2 regions of the Streptomyces sp. NPDC014734 genome follow, and region 2 is predicted to be linked to the other one. Evidence: riboswitches for the same ligand, from Rfam matches in the RefSeq annotation. Region 2 holds a riboswitch; the other holds the start of a gene.
The links. Region 2 has a riboswitch for thiamine pyrophosphate ahead of thiC (phosphomethylpyrimidine synthase ThiC). Riboswitches for the same ligand answer to the same signal wherever they lie in the genome.
Positions count from the first base shown of each region.

Region 1: linked by a shared signal. The riboswitch ahead of ACF1CT_RS00270 (thiamine ABC transporter substrate binding subunit) and the one ahead of thiC (phosphomethylpyrimidine synthase ThiC) in region 2 are both predicted to bind thiamine pyrophosphate.

Region 1 is NZ_JBIBYN010000001.1:51,024-58,878, reverse strand. Features, by position in the region: gene ACF1CT_RS00310 (DUF3307 domain-containing protein) at 1-59, opposite strand, end outside; gene ACF1CT_RS00305 (RRQRL motif-containing zinc-binding protein) at 49-399, opposite strand; gene ACF1CT_RS00300 (DUF2637 domain-containing protein) at 396-1,433, opposite strand; gene ACF1CT_RS00295 (DUF6303 family protein) at 1,430-1,711, opposite strand; gene ACF1CT_RS00290 (hypothetical protein) at 1,711-2,034, opposite strand; gene ACF1CT_RS00285 (protein kilB) at 2,054-2,506, opposite strand; gene ACF1CT_RS00280 (GntR family transcriptional regulator) at 3,171-3,908, opposite strand; gene rlmN (23S rRNA (adenine(2503)-C(2))-methyltransferase RlmN) at 4,503-5,609, shown strand; TPP riboswitch at 5,719-5,835, shown strand; gene ACF1CT_RS00270 (thiamine ABC transporter substrate binding subunit) at 5,909-7,033, shown strand; gene ACF1CT_RS00265 (ABC transporter permease) at 7,210-7,855, shown strand, end outside.
Region 2 is NZ_JBIBYN010000002.1:299,299-307,153, reverse strand. Features, by position in the region: gene ACF1CT_RS05210 (IclR family transcriptional regulator) at 1-663, shown strand, start outside; gene ACF1CT_RS05205 (SsgA family sporulation/cell division regulator) at 765-1,202, shown strand; gene ACF1CT_RS05200 (YibE/F family protein) at 1,349-2,707, opposite strand; TPP riboswitch at 2,739-2,871, shown strand; gene thiC (phosphomethylpyrimidine synthase ThiC) at 2,864-4,639, shown strand; gene ACF1CT_RS05190 (GNAT family N-acetyltransferase) at 4,943-5,530, shown strand; gene ACF1CT_RS05185 (hypothetical protein) at 5,594-6,409, opposite strand; gene ACF1CT_RS05180 (metallophosphoesterase) at 6,592-7,650, opposite strand; gene ACF1CT_RS05175 (LacI family DNA-binding transcriptional regulator) at 7,824-7,855, opposite strand, start outside.

The DNA of each region.
Region 1 (7,855 bases), on a different contig from region 2:
AGGCCGTAGTCGGCAATCAGGTGACCGACGTAGAGAAGGAACGCGATGTCAGCGAACACGGGACTCCCCTTCGGGGGTGGGGTTGTCGTGGCAGGCCACGCACATGCCGAGTGACCGCGGGATGCAGTACCCGGTGTCGCGGCGGCAGACCGGGCACGTGCAGCGGGCGCGCATGGCTGCGGCGAGCGCGGCCCGGCGGGCCGGGGTCATCGGCCGCACCGGCCGGGCCCGGTCGACCCGGTACAGATACGCGACCAGCGGACCCCGGCGCCGCCGCGGCCGTTCGAGCTGGGCAACGACCGGCTGACCACCGGGCCGCAGCCCCGCGGCGCGGAGCTGACGGCGAGTGGCCAGACCCTCCGGGGCCAGACGCCACCGGTAAACGGGGAGCGTGTTCATGCAGGGGCTCCCTCAAGGGCAGGGGTGGTCTTGGTGTCGCGCAGGTCCTGATAGCGGGCGGAGACCCATCCGGTCGACCAGCCGCACAGATCGGCGGCCGTACGCACCGGCAACCCGGACTCGAACGCGGCGGCGACAATCCGCCGGGCCCGGTCCTCGGGCAGCTTCTCGGTCACCGGCCCGCCAGACAGCAGCGCGGCACGCTCCTGCTCGGCCCGCTCGGCCTGTTCACGGCGTTCACGCTCACGCCGCTGTTGTTCACGCGCGGCCTCGGCGCGTTCACGGGCCTCACGCTCCCGACGCTCGTTCTCGTGCTGCCGGGCCGCCTCCTGTTCACGGCGTTCACGCTCGGCCCGCTGCTGTTCACGCTCCATCTCGGCGCGTTCACGGGCCTCACGTTCAGCCCGCTCCCGGCCCTCGGCCCGGGCCTGCTCCTCACCCCGGACCCGCTCATCGTGCTCACGCTGTTCACGAGCCAACACGGCCTCGTGCTCCCGCTGTTCACGCGCCAGCGCGGCCTTGTGCTCACGCTCCTCCCGGGCGCTGCGCTCGGCCCGCTCCCGGGCTTCGGTCCGGGCCCGCTCTCGGGCCTCCTTCTCCGCGTGTTCACGGGCGTTCAGCTCGATCACGGCGGCGGCGATGGCCCGGCGGTAGGCAAGACCGGTCTCCGCCGTGACGATCAGCAGGAGAGGCGCGACGGAGTGGACTGCCGCTCCGACCAGGTCTTTCTTCAGGGCGGAGTCGGCGACGTTCAGGGCCAGGGTCATGGCCCCGGTCATCCACCGCAGTGCGATGGGCCACCATCCGCCGTGCCCGCCGAGGCGGGCCAGGGTGGCATCCAGACGGACCACGATGACCACCGCGGCGTCCACGACGAGCGGCAGGATCGGGGCCGTCCACCGCCACGTATCGGGGGTGTGGCGGGCCGCGAGCGGGGTCACCGTGAGGATCGAGTACAGCATCGCCCCGCCCACGATCAGCCACGTCCCGGCCGACAGCGCCCGGTCCGCTGAACGAATCTGCCCGGCGTTCACGCCGCACCCCCGCCCCGTGAACACACACGGACGGAGGCCAGCAGCCGCACCGGCGACGTGTCGTCGTCGAGCGTCTCGCTGTACTCCCTCCACTCCCACTCGGCGCCCTCGGTGAACACGAAGCCGAGACCGGCGAGCGCCCGTGAACGCTCGGCCGGCGTCGGCACGGTGGGCGTCGGGCCGAAGTCGTGCTCCGGCCACCGCGACACCGGGCCCGGCAGGGTCACGTACAGGCGCCACCGCCCGCCACGGTTGGAGATCTGCGCGGTGTGCCCCATCACGCCGCCACCGCCGAACCAGCCGCACGGCCCTTCACCGAGCGGCGGACCGTCCGGCGCGGGCGCCGACCGTCCGACTGCCGCGTCTTCAGGGGCAGGGTCCGCAGCAGCGACTCGGCGTAGGCCGCAGTCTCCAGGTCGCTCTCCCGCAGCTCGGCGAGGACCTCGTGGGCAACGCCCAGCCGCGCCGCCCGCTCCATCACGGACTCGGCGGCCGGGCCGGTGAACAGCTCCACGTCGATCTCTTCGTAGTCGGCGTGCATCTCCTCCAGTTCCCGCTGCCGCTGAGCGGCTCGGGCGAGTGCTTCGCTGAAGCGGTCCATGGCTCCTCCGTCGTGTGGTTCAGGGGCGGGACAGGACGCGCGCCGCCGTAGCGGTCAGCGCGTCGGCCGCGCATACGGCCTTTTCGCGCCGCGAGGCCAGGACCTCGGTGGTCTGGGCGTGGCGCATGTCGTACGTGGCGCGGACGGCCGCGTCGATGTCGAGCCGAAGCGCCGGCAGGAGCACCGTGAGGGCGACCTGCGGGGCGGTAACGGCGGAGCGGGTGACGTGGCTCGCCTCGCGGGCCTCGGCCACCTCGCCCGGGGCCGCACCCGAGAGGCGCAGGTCCTCCCGCGTCCACATCGCGCGGCGGTGATCCGCCAGGGCGACGCTCAGGTCACCCAGGGCAGTCATGGCCCGGTCGCGCAGCGCCTGCCGACGCTGGGCCCTGACCGCGAAATACTGCTGGACACCGACCGTGGCGGCCCCCAGCACGGTGCCGATGACCGCGACAACAGCAGCGGCGATCTCCATCGGACGTTCCCCCTTCCGGGGCCGGACTCTCCGGCTCCCCTCAACCCCGCCCGTACAGCCGCAAAAAGCGGCCGGACGGGCAGGGCAGGCAACCGGCGCAGCAACCGCTGCGAGAGTGTCCCGACTCCGCGAATCACCGGGTATCCCGGCGGGGTCCGCGGACCGGGTGGACGCGAAGGGCATCGCTGCCCGTGCCGGTCCATGGCACGGGCAGCGCCCTGCATATTCGTAGGAACATCAGGACTCCACAGGTTGATGAAGCGGGGGTTGAGGTTCGGTTCTCCTGTTCGCACGGCGCTGCTCGGTCCGGGGAGATCCGAAATCCCGGACGTCTGAGGTGGCAGCTCCAAGGTGTGCCGCGCGGTTCTTTCGAGTCGGTGGCGTAGCCCCCATCCGGGTTGTCGGGCCCCGGTGTGACGGGGGCCCCTTCTCGGCCGACTGGTCTCCACTCGCCTCGGCCGGTGCTGTCACGGCCGTCGCGCTGCGGTGGATCACGCTATGGAGTTGCTGAGCAAGGTCTGTCCACGACGAAGTAGCCCTTTTCGGGCTGCGGTTCGCTGCGAACCTCCCTAGGGATATTTACTCAGATCTCCCTAGGGAGGTCAAGCGGGCATGAAAAAGGACCCGCGACAGCGGGTCCTTCGGGGTTTGTGTGGGAGTTGCGTCAGCCGGTGATGTGGTACTCCATGACATACGCTCCGGCGTCCAGCAGCATCCGGTTCACTTCGACCGGCCTGTCCTGGGCCGTGAGCGCTGTCCGGTAGATCTCGACTACGGGAGTTCCGTCAGCCAGTCGCAACCGCTCGGACTCTTCCTGGCTGGGCATGCGCGACCGCAGCTCCTCGACGAACCGAACCGGTTTGGCTCCGAGCTCGGCCAAACGTGCGTATGTTCCGCCCGGTCCGGTGTCCTCCTGGGCGATGGGTGACTCACGAACGAGGTCGGCTGGCAGGTATGAGACGGCCGCCTGCACCGGCTCGCCCTCAACCCTGAACAAGCGGTCTCGCACGATAACGGGAGTTCCCTCGGCCAAGCCCAGAACGCGAGCGACGTCGACCGGGGCCGGGGCTTCGTACACGCGAAGGTCCGTGACCTGCATGGAGCGCTTGCCGAGGTCGGAACTCCAGATCGACTGTCCCGAACCCCAGCCTTCCTGTGCAAGCCTTCGGTTCGCGACCCGGCGGATCGGCTGAAACTCCCGGACGTACGTGCCGCTTCCCTTGCGGCGCACTGCGAGCCCTTCGCTGACCAGCAGCATCAGGGCCCGACGTGCTGTCTCCTTGGCTACTCCGTACGACTTCACTAGGGCGGGTTCGCCGGGCAGTCGTACGCCGGGAGCCAGATCGCCGGAGCGAATGCGTTTGCGCAGTACGTCGGCGATGTCCCTGGCGCTTTCCGCCATTACTCCTCACTTCCCTAGGGTGGTCATTACAGCTTGGCACACCAACCCCCGCCTGCCTGTCGGAGGGGCGGCGCGGGTGATCCCGAGCGTGCTTCCGTGCCCCGCGGATACGCCTCCTCCGGCGCAGCACTCAGTGGAAGCCTGCCCCTGGTCCAGAACTCGTAGATTCATGGAGGGCAGGCAATGGCATCACAGTCCAAGTGCGGCGCTCGAACCAATGCCGGTACGGCGTGCCGAAATCTTGCAGTAGTAGGCACCTCTCGTTGCGCGAAGCATCAGGGGCCCTGGTCCGCCTATGGGGTCGCGCAGCGCAAGGAGAAAGAAGCCAAGGCGAAGAGGCGCAGCATCCGCAAGAAGCGGTAAGCGCTGTGGAGGAGTGCGTCGATGGCGGCACCCCTACGGGCGCGCGCGGACCCCGCCTGGAAACTCTGACCTGCGGGCAGAGCCATGACGCCGGGCCGTCTGTGGGCCGTCGAAGGGCCGCCAGTGACAACCGGTGACGACCAATGACGACCGGCTCCGCGTAGCCGTCGCCTGGCCTGAGCTGGGCGACGGCCCGGAGGACCACGGCGTGTCTGCGACACTGGATGAACCATGCCTAAGCCCGGAGAACTCACTTTCGTCGCGCCCCGCGGAGCCAAGAAGCCGCCGCGGCACCTCGCCGACCTCACGCCCGCCGAGCGCAAGGAGGCCGTCGCCGCGATCGGCGAGAAGCCGTTCCGTGCGCAGCAGCTCTCGCAGCACTACTTCGCGCGGTACGCGCACGACCCGGCAGAGTGGACCAACATCCCGGCCGCCTCGCGGGACAAGCTCGCCGAGGCGATGTTCCCGGAGCTGATGTCGGTGGTGCGGCACATCAGCTGCGACGACGACACCACCCGCAAGACGCTGTGGAGGCTGCATGACGGGACGCTCGTCGAGTCGGTCCTGATGCGCTACCCGGAGCGGGTGACGATGTGCATCTCGTCCCAGGCGGGATGCGGGATGAACTGCCCGTTCTGCGCCACCGGGCAGGCCGGTCTCGACCGCAATCTGTCGACCGCGGAGATCGTCCACCAGATCGTGGACGGCATGCGGGCGCTGCGCGACGGAGAGGTTCCCGGCGGCCCGGCGCGGCTCTCCAACATCGTGTTCATGGGCATGGGCGAGCCGCTGGCCAACTACAACCGGGTGGTCGGCGCGATCCGTCGGCTGACCGATCCGGAGCCGGACGGGCTGGGGCTCTCGCAGCGCGGCATCACCGTCTCCACCGTGGGTCTGGTGCCCGCGATGCTCCGCTTCGCGGACGAGGGCTTCAAGTGCCGCCTCGCCGTGTCGCTGCACGCGCCGGACGACGAGCTGCGCGACACGCTCGTCCCGGTCAACACGCGCTGGAAGGTGCGCGAGGTGCTCGACGCCGCGTGGGAGTACGCGGAGAAGTCCGGTCGTCGCGTGTCCATCGAGTACGCGCTGATCCGGGACATCAACGACCAGGCATGGCGTGGTGACCTGCTCGGCCGCCTGCTCAAGGGCAAGCGGGTGCACGTCAACCTGATCCCGCTGAACCCGACGCCGGGGTCCAAGTGGACCGCGTCCCGGCCCGAGGACGAGAAGGCGTTCGTCGAGGCGATCGCCGCGCACGGGGTGCCGGTGACCGTACGGGACACCCGGGGCCAGGAGATCGACGGGGCCTGCGGGCAGCTGGCGGCCTCCGAGCGCTGAGACCGGAACGGGGCCGGACGCGGGCCGGACGCGGGCGGGGGAGACCCCGGCCCGACCGGGCGGCCGGCCCTGGCGGACCCCCGTGTAACCTGGGCCGGAAATCAACTTCATATTCCGACAGGGGAGCGCCACAGCGCTGAGAGTGCGGTACCGGGGACAGGCCGGCCGCAGACCCTCTGAACCTCGCCCGGGTCATTCCGGGTAGGAAGTTCGGTCATCAACTCATGCTGTTGCGCCCTGCCCGCCTCCCGCGGGTGGGGCCGCGTCTCTTCCTGGCCAAAATCCAGGAGGAATTCACAATGAACACCACGCGAAGGACCACGCAGCTCGCGGTCACGGCCGTCGCCGCCGCGCTCGGCGTCACGGCACTCGCCGGATGCGGAGGCTCCGACACGTCGTCCTCCGGTTCCGGTGGCACGAAGGGATCGGGAACGAAGAGCTCGGGCTCCAAGACGGTCACGCTCGTCAGCCACGACTCCTTCAACGCCTCCGACGCGGTGCTGAAGGAATTCACCGCGCGGACCGGATACACCGTCAAGGTGCTCAAGAGCGGCGACGCGGGCGTCGCGCTCAACCAGGAGATCCTGACCAAGGGATCGCCGCGCGGCGACGTGTTCTTCGGCGTCGACAACACCCTGCTCTCCCGGGCCCTCGACAGCGGGCTCTTCACGCCGTACGAGGCGAAGGGCCTCGACGCCGTCGCGGCCGACACCCGCCTGGACGCCGAGCACCGCGTCACCCCGGTCGACACCGGCGACATCTGCGTCAACTACGACAAGAAGTACTTCGCCGACAAGAAGCTCGCCCCGCCGCAGACCTTCGACGACCTGGCGAAGCCCGCGTACAGGAACCTTCTGGTCACCGAGAACGCGGCGACCTCCTCGCCCGGTCTCGGCTTCCTCCTGGGCACCGTCGCCGCCTACGGCGAGAAGGGCTACCAGGACTACTGGAAGAAGCTGAAGGACAACGGCGTCAAGGTCGTGGACGGCTGGGAGCAGGCGTACAACGAGGAGTTCTCCGGCTCGGCCGGTGGCAGGAAGGCCAAGGCCGACCGGCCGCTCGTCGTCTCGTACGCCTCCAGCCCGCCCGTCGAGGTGCTGTACGCGAAGCCGCAGCCGACCGAGGCACCGACCGGGGTCGTCACCGGGACCTGCTTCCGGCAGATCGAGTTCGCGGGCCTGCTGGACGGGGCGAGGAACGAGGAGGGCGGCAAGGCCCTGCTGGACTTCCTGATCAGCAAGGAGTTCCAGGAGGACATGCCGCTGAACATGTTCGTGAACCCGGTCGTCAAGGACGTGAAGCTGCCCGAACTCTTCACGAAGTTCGGCGCGACGGTCGAGGGGCCGAAGACGGTCGCCCCCGACCTGATCTCCAAGAACCGTGAGCAGTGGGTCCAGTCGTGGTCCTCGCTCGCGGTGAAGTAGCGAAGTCCCCCGCGCGGGGAACGGACATCCGGGGAACGGGACCCGGGGGCGCGCGGGCCGACGGGGGCGGTGCCGCCGGGCGGGGCCCGGACGGTGCCGGGTCCCGCGCGCGGGCCGGGCGCGCGGGCCGGATGCGCGGCGGGGCCCGGCGGGGGAGCGCGGTGAGGCTCGCCCTGATGACCGTGCCCGTCGCGTTCTTCTCGCTGTTCTTCGCCTATCCCGTCGTCGCGATCGTCGGGCGGGGGCTGAAGACGGACGGTGTCTGGCAGTTCGGCCGGATCGGTGAGGTGCTGGGCCGTCCGGAGATCCGGGACGTCCTGTGGTTCACCACCTGGCAGGCGCTCGCCTCCACCGCGCTGACCCTGCTGATCGCGCTGCCCGGCGCGTACGTCTTCGCGCGCTTCGACTTCCCCGGCAAACAGTTGCTGCGCGCGGTCGTCACCGTGCCGTTCGTCCTGCCGACCGTGGTCGTCGGGACGGCGTTCCTGGCGCTGTTGGGGCGTGGCGGCTTCCTCGACGAACTGTGGGGCGTGCGCCTCGACACCACCGTCTGGGCGATCCTGCTCGCCCATGTCTTCTTCAACTACGCGGTGGTGGTGCGGACCGTCGGCGGACTGTGGTCGCAGCTCGACCCCCGGCAGGAGGAGGCCGCACGGGTGCTGGGCGCCGGACGGTTCGCCGCCTGGCGGCGGGTCACGCTGCCGGCCCTGGCTCCCGCCGTGGCCGCCGCCGCGCTGATGGTCTTCCTCTTCACCTTCACCTCCTTCGGCGTCGTCCAGATCCTCGGCGGTCCGGGTTTCGCCACACTGGAGGTGGAGATCT
Region 2 (7,855 bases):
CAATTGGCCAGGGAAGCGGGCCTTCCCCTTCCCACGGCCTACCACCTGCTGCGCACCCTGACGCACGAGGGCTATCTGCGCCGTGAGAAGGGCGTCTTCCTCTTCGGGACCGCCGCCGAGCGGCTGGTCGGCGAGGGCTCGTCGCAGATGCGTCGCAGCAGGATGACGGAGTCGCTGGGCCGCTGGCGCGATGCCATCGGCGCACCGGTGTACTGCGCGGTCTACCGCGAGGGCGAGATCGAACTCGTCGCGGTCGCCGACGATCCCGCCACTCCCGCCGTTGACGAGTGGGCGTCCTTCCGGGAGACGGGACACGCCCATGCGATCGGCCAGTGTCTGCTGAGCCAGCTGGACGAGAAGGCCCGTGAGGATCATCTGGACCGGCATCCGGTCCGTCCGCTGACCCGTTACTCGGTGAAGGACCGCGCGGCGTTTCTCGACCGGCTGCGGTCGCTGCGGCGGTTGGAACCCGTCATCGAGCGGCAGGAGTACGCCCTGGGCACGGTCTGCGCGGCCATCCCGATCACCGCCGGCTTCACCGTCGCCGCGATGGCGATTTCGGTACCCCTGGAGCAGGAGGAGCAATTGCTCCCCGCAGTCGAACAACTACGTGGCGAAGTGGCCAACCTCTTGCGTTCCCTCGTGTTCTCTATCAGTATCTGAAAAATCACTCCTTGTGATCTGCTATCGCGTGCACCACGATGGCGTCAATAGGGCCACGGGGGATCATTCCTGGCCAGATTCATCTACTGCGGGGTTGAACGATGCGCGAGTCGGTTCAAGCTGAGGTCATGATGAGCTTCCTCGTCTCCGAGGAGCTCTCTTTCCGGATCCCGGTGGAGCTCCGGTACGAAGTGTGTGATCCGTATGCGATTCGGATGACCTTCCATCTGCCAGGTGACGCCCCCGTCACCTGGGCATTCGGCCGCGAGCTGCTGCTCGACGGCCTCAACAGCCCGAGTGGCGACGGCGATGTGCACATCGGGCCCACTGAGCCCGAGGGGCTTTCCGACGTGCACATCAGGCTTCAAGTGGGCGCCGACCGGGCGTTGTTCAGGGCCGGCACAGCACCACTTGTGGCCTTTCTCGACCGTACCGACAAGCTCGTGCCGCTCGGTCAGGAATGCACGCTGGGTGACTTCGAGGGCAACCTGGAGGAGGCCCTGGGCCGGATTCTGGCCGAGGAACAGAACGCCGGCTGAAGAACGCGGCGCCGTCGGCCGGCTCGCCGGTCGAACACGATGTCCGCCGAATGGGTGAATCGCTCTCCGTGGGGGCCGCCCTCCGCAGGAGTTGTTCTCCGTAGGAGCCGCCTGCTGTTCCGGGGCTGCTCGCCGTTCGGAAGCGTTCATGGTCCCGTCCTGCGACGGCGGCCCTTCCCGGCCCGTACGGGTGCTGGAGCTACGGCTTCCGCGCCGAGCCCTGTGCGGTCCGCGGAGACGACCAACGCGGCGAGCGCCGTTGTCACCGGTACCGAGGCGACCAGCCCGATCGAGCCGACCAGCGTTCTCACGATCTCCTCCGCCACCAGCTCGCTGTTGGCCACCGTCCCGACACCGCTCCGGGCGATCGAGAACAGCAGGAGCAGTGGCAGTGCCGCGCCCGCGTAGGCGAGCACCAGCGTGTTGACGACCGAGGCGATGTGGTCGCGCCCGATTCTGATCGCCGCCCGGTAGAGCCCTCGCACCCCCAACGTCGGGTTCGCCCGGTGCAGTTCCCAGACCGCCGACGTCTGGGTGACCGTCACGTCGTCGAGCACCCCGAGCGAGCCGATGATGACACCGGCCAGCAGCAGACCGCTCATGTCGATGTCCGGGTACAGGCCGTGGATCAGTCCCGTGCTGTCGTCGGTGTTGCCGGTGAGGCTCGCCCAGCCGATGAAGAGCGATCCGAGCAGCCCGATCAGCAGCAGCGAGATCAGTGTGCCGAGCACCGCCACCGACGTGCGGGCGCTCAGGCCATGACACATGTAGAGCGCGATCAGCATGATCGCGCTGGCGCCGACCACCGCGACGAGCAGCGGATTCGAGCCCTGGAGTATGGCGGGAAGGATGAACAGGGTGAGTACGGCGAACGACACGGCGAGTGCGATCAGTGCCATCACGCCACGCATCCGGCCCACCGCGACCACGACGAGGGCGAAGACGCCGGCCAGCAGCGTCATCGGGAACCTCCGGTCCACGTCCGTCACCGAGTACTGGAGCTCGCGGGGCGCGTCCGGGGCATGGGCCGCCACCACGCCCTGACCCTCGCGCAACTGACGCGGTGCGTCGGGCTGGACGATCTCGACGAAGGTCCGTCCCTTGTCGGGCCCGGAGGTGACCTCGACGGTGGCCCGCGCGCACCGTCCGCCGCCGCTCGTCGACGGAGGGGCGGTCTCGTCGGTCGGTTGCCGGCCCGCGTCCACGTCCTTGCAGTCGACCTTGTCGATCTTCACCACCTTGCCCTGCTGGGTCTGCCGGTCGAAACCGACACCGGTTCGCTCGTGCGACGGCGCGCCGCCCGGCCAGAGCGCCACCAGGCCCACGAGGACCGCGGTGGCGAACGGGATCAGTACGGCGGCGATGACCTTTCGAAGATGCTTGGAGACGGGTGCGGCAGGACCATGGCTGTGCGCGTGGCCGTGCTGATGGTCCTGCGGTTCGGGATCGAGGGAGAGGGACGTCACCGGCCGATCATCGCAAGAAGCGGAGGGCCCTCTGTTCATCCCGCCGGACGGGACGTTAGCGTGGAGGAACCTTTGCACACGCGGGAGCTCGGAGCACCGGGCTGAGAGGGCGCTGAGGTCCGTACATCGGTACGGACGGGCTGCGCCGACCGCCGAACCTGTTACCGGGTAATGCCGGCGTAGGGAGTAGGTCTCATGACCACACAGGACGCACGCACGCCTGCCTCGAACCAGAACGACGAGGCCGGGAAGTCCATCGGCTGGCACAAGGGTTACGTTCGGGGATCACGCCCGGACCTCCACGTGCCGGTCCGTCAGGTGCACCTCACCAACGGCAAGGACGTGACGCTGTACGACACCTCGGGGCCGTACACCGATCCCACCGTCGAGACCGACGTCCGTCGCGGGCTCGCACCGCTGCGGGAGAACTGGATCATCGCGCGCGGTGACACGGAGGAGTACCCGGGCCGTCCCGCCCGCCCCGAGGACGACGGGCTCAAGCACACCTCGCCGCGCGGAGGGCTGCGCAACCTCGACGCGGTCTTCCCCGGCCGTCCCCGGCTCCCGCGCCGCAGCCGGGACGGGCGGCCGGTGACCCAGCTCGGGTACGCCCGGCGGGGCGAGATCACCCCGGAGATGGAGTACGTGGCGCTCCGGGAGAACGTCGAGCCCGAGGTGGTGCGCGAGGAGATCGCCGCGGGGCGCGCCGTGCTTCCGGCCAACGTCAACCACCCCGAGATCGAACCGATGATCATCGGCAAGCGGTTCCTGGTGAAGGTCAATGCCAACATCGGCAACTCCGCGGTGACGTCCTCCATCGAGGAGGAGGTGGAGAAGATGACATGGGCGACGCGTTGGGGCGCCGACACGGTCATGGACCTTTCCACCGGCCGCAACATTCACACCACCCGTGAGTGGGTTCTGCGCAACTCCCCCGTGCCGATCGGCACCGTCCCTCTCTACCAGGCCCTCGAAAAGGTCGACGGCAGGGCCGAGGAACTGACGTGGGAGATCTACAAGGACACGGTCGTGGAGCAGGCCGAACAGGGAGTGGACTACATGACCGTCCACGCCGGCGTGCGCCTGCCGTACGTTCCACTGACCGCGCGCCGCAAGACCGGCATCGTCTCCCGCGGCGGGTCGATCATGGCGGCCTGGTGCCTCGCGCACCACAAGGAGTCGTTCCTCTACGAGCATTTCGAGGAGCTCTGCGAACTCCTCGCCGCCTACGACGTGACGTACTCGCTGGGCGACGGTCTGCGTCCCGGTTCGATCGCCGACGCCAACGACGAGGCGCAGTTCGCCGAACTGCGCACGCTCGGTGAGTTGAACACGATCGCCAAGCGGTTCGGCGTTCAGACCATGATCGAGGGCCCGGGGCACGTCCCGATGCACAAGATCAAGGAGAACATCGACCTCCAGCAGGAGATCTGCGAGGAGGCGCCCTTCTACACGCTCGGCCCGCTGACCACCGATGTCGCACCGGCGTACGACCACATCACCTCGGGCATCGGCGCGGCGATGATCGCCTGGTGGGGCACGGCGATGCTCTGCTACGTCACGCCCAAGGAGCACCTCGGCCTGCCCAACCGGGACGATGTGAAGACCGGTGTGATCACGTACAAGATCGCGGCCCACGCGGCGGACCTGGCGAAGGGGCATCCGGGCGCCCAGGACTGGGACGACGCGCTCTCCGACGCCCGCTTCGAGTTCCGGTGGGAGGACCAGTTCAATCTGGCGCTGGACCCGGTCACCGCGCGGGAGTTCCACGACGAGACGCTGCCGGCCGAGCCGGCGAAGACGGCGCATTTCTGCTCGATGTGCGGACCGAAGTTCTGTTCGATGAAGATCTCCCAGGACATCCGGCGCGAGCACGGGGGTTCGCAGGCGGAGATCGAGAAGGGCATGGCGGAGAAGTCCAAGGAGTTCGCGGCGGCGGGCAACCGGGTCTACCTGCCGATCGCGGAGTGACCTTCTCCGGGCCGCGGTGACGAGCGGCGGGGCCCCTGAACGACACGGGCCCCGCCGTGCGGCGGGTGGCCTGCTGCCGAGGGGCGCCGCGTGACGCCGTGAGACGGTCCGTGGCGCGTCCGGCGCGACGCGGGAAGGAGCATGTCGCCGGAGCCGGAGCCGGAGCCGGTAGCCGGTAGACGGGGGCCGGAGCCGGTGGACGGAAACGAGGGCCGGAGACGGGCGACGGAAGCGAAGCCCGAAGCGTGGTTCCGGGGCGAAAATCGGCTGATCTTGGTGAAGGCGCGTCTGTAGGGTCCACGTGTGAGCGATATATGGGCACAGATGTCCGAGACGGGGCGACGGCCGTGCTGGCGAGGACGGGAAGTCGCCTTCGTCGCCGTCGAGACCGACGACGCCGAGCTGTGGCAGGAATGGCGGTGCGACCCGGTGGCGGGCCGGGCGACGGGTGTCTGGCCGCGTTCGCTCGCCTCGTTGCGCGAGCGCATCGAGCGCGACCAGGAGGACCAGAACCTCGACAACTTCCTCGTCGTGCTCGCCGACGGCACCCCCATCGGGCACGTGGCCCTGACCGATCAGGACCTCGCCGACGGCACCGCCGAAGTCGAGCTGGTGCTGTCCCCGCGGCATCGCGGCCGGGGATACGGCACGGACGCGTTGGACGCGCTGACGGATCTGGCGTTCGGCGAGCTCCCCCTGTACCGGCTCCAGGCCGTCACCCACACCGACAACGCCGCCGCGCTCGCCGTCCTCGCCAAGTCGGGGTTCGTCCGGGAGGGCGTACGGCGCTCGGCGTGCCTGCACCGGGGACGCCGCCACGATGTCGCGGTGCTCTCGCTGCTCCGGCCCGAGTGGGAGGGGCTGGGGCGGCGACGGGCCTGGGAGTGGTGACCGGGCACGCAAACGGTTCCTGGTCCGGCGCGAGGGGCTCCCGGGCACGCGCGGCGGGGCCGGTCACTCCACTTCGTGCTCGGGGCCGCCGAATTCGGGGCTGGTGAAGTCGGGGCTGGTGAAGGTCGGGCGGGGCCCGGCGGTCTGGCCCTCGTCCGGGCCGGAGAAGTCAGGTCGGCCGTAGCCGACCTTCGGGATGCGGTTCGGCGAGGGCTGCGGTGCGCGGGCGGCGCGGCCGGCCCCGGGGTCGTCGAGCGCGTCGCGCAGGAACGGCAGGATGCCGCGTTCGAGCAGGGCGTGGCGCCATGCCTCCCGGGCGCGGGCCACGTCCTCCGGCAGCTCCGTCTCGTCGCCCGCGGCGGAGTCCGACACGGAACCGTTGCGCAGAGCCGTGACGAGCAGCCCGACGGCGGCGACCAGGATTGCCGCGGCCATGACAGCCGCGAAGAACCAGCCCGCGGTGACCATGGTCGACGCGAAGGCCGGTGGCGGGCTGAGCAGCTTCAGCAGATAGCCGGCCAGCAGGAAGATGAACGCCGCCGTGCCGGCGAGGACGGGCGCGAGGACGGTGATGACCGCGCCTATGCCGGCGCCGGACCCGTCCGCGTCCGCGACGGGGCCTGCTTCTCCGCCCCCCTCGCCGGCCGGTCCACGCAGCTCTTCGCGGACCCGTACGTAATGGTCGTACTCGGTGGCGGCGGTCGCGATGATCGACGTCGTGGCGTCCAGTGCCATGGTGCGCAGCTGTACGGCGTTGAGCTGTTCGCCGACGGCGGCCAGATCCGGTCGTTCATGGGCGTGGCGCAGTGCGTCGTCGAGGATCCGCTCGTACTCGGGACGGTCCTCGGTCAGCAGGTGCGGAGCGCTGTTCATGTGCATCCCCCGATGCTCCGTCGGGCCCGATCGCCCGTGTGGACCGGGCAGTTGGGCGGAAACGGAGGAGAGCCTGCTACTGGTACGCCGATGGTAGAGCGCCCACGGCACGGGGTGACAGGGTGTTTCCGGAAATAGGCCCAGTGCTCGGCGTGGTCAGGTCGTGGACGCGTCTTCCCGGCAGGGCGTCAGCCATGCAGGGGGAGTTGGACGACCAACAGCTTTCCGGCCATGGTCACTCCGCCGTCCATGGCGATCGCGAGCCCGTCGGCGTACACGTGGGGACCGTCGACCACCGGGCCGGAGCTGTCCTCCCCGTCCTCCGAGCCGACCTCACCGAGGAGGTAGGGGATGGGGCTGTGACCATGGACGACGCGCTGCCCGCCGTAGGCCGACATCAGCTCCCGGACGGCCTGCGGTCCCCCGTCGTCCCGGAAGGCGAACCGCTTGGTGAGTTTCCGGAAGAGGTCCCAGCACTCGTCGGCGTCGTTGCGCGTGAGAATGGCGTGCACCGCGTCGTTGACATCCTCGATCGTGGTGCCGTAATCGAGGTACGCCGTGGTGTCGGAGTGCAGCAGCAGGTGTCCGTCCACCTCGACGATCGCGTCCAGCCGGGACATCCACTGGAGGTGGACGTCCTGGAGCCGCTCCATGTCGTTCTTCTGGCCGCCGTTGAGCAGCCACGCCGCCTGGAAGGTGGCGGTGCCCGCGCCGGAGTTCACCGGGGTGTCGGAGAACCGCTTGGCGCCGATGAGCAGGAGTTCGTGGTTGCCCATCAGGGCCTTGCAGTAGCCCCCGGCGGCGGCCGCCTCGGCGGAGAGCCGCATCACGAGGTCGATGACGCCGATGCCGTCCGGGCCCCGGTCGGTGAAGTCCCCGAGGAACCAGAGCCGGGTGTTGCCGGCGGCCCACTTGCCGTCGGCGTCGACCAGGCCCTGTTCGGTGAGCGCGGTGAGCAGCTCGTCCAGATAGCCGTGGACGTCGCCGACGACGTACAGCGGCCCGAGACCCGGCTCCGCGGACGGCTGCGGGTCGGGCACGGCCCGCACCTGGACGGTGTCCCCGCGGTTGATCACCGGGAGGTCGCGTTCGGTGGGGGTGTACCCCTCGGGCACGGCGTCCGCCGGGAGGGCGTTGCCCGGGTGCGGCGGCGCGGGGGGTACCGGCGTCTGCGCATAGGGCGGGACGCGGAAGTCGCGCAACGTCGCAGTCCGCACCACGGGTTCCTGACCGGCCCCCTGTGTCATCGACCCCTCCACCACCGTCGCACCGCCGTACACCTGACGGGCCCTGCTGGTCGAGGCGGTCCGCGGTGTCGTGCGCCCATCATAGGAATGCGGGTCGTGCTGTGTGACGCACCAGGGGTGGTGAATCCCTGAGCATGTCAGGTTCGTCGACCGTTTGGTCCGGAATCGACCGATCAGTTCCCGGCGGGCGAGCGCGGTGCGCTGA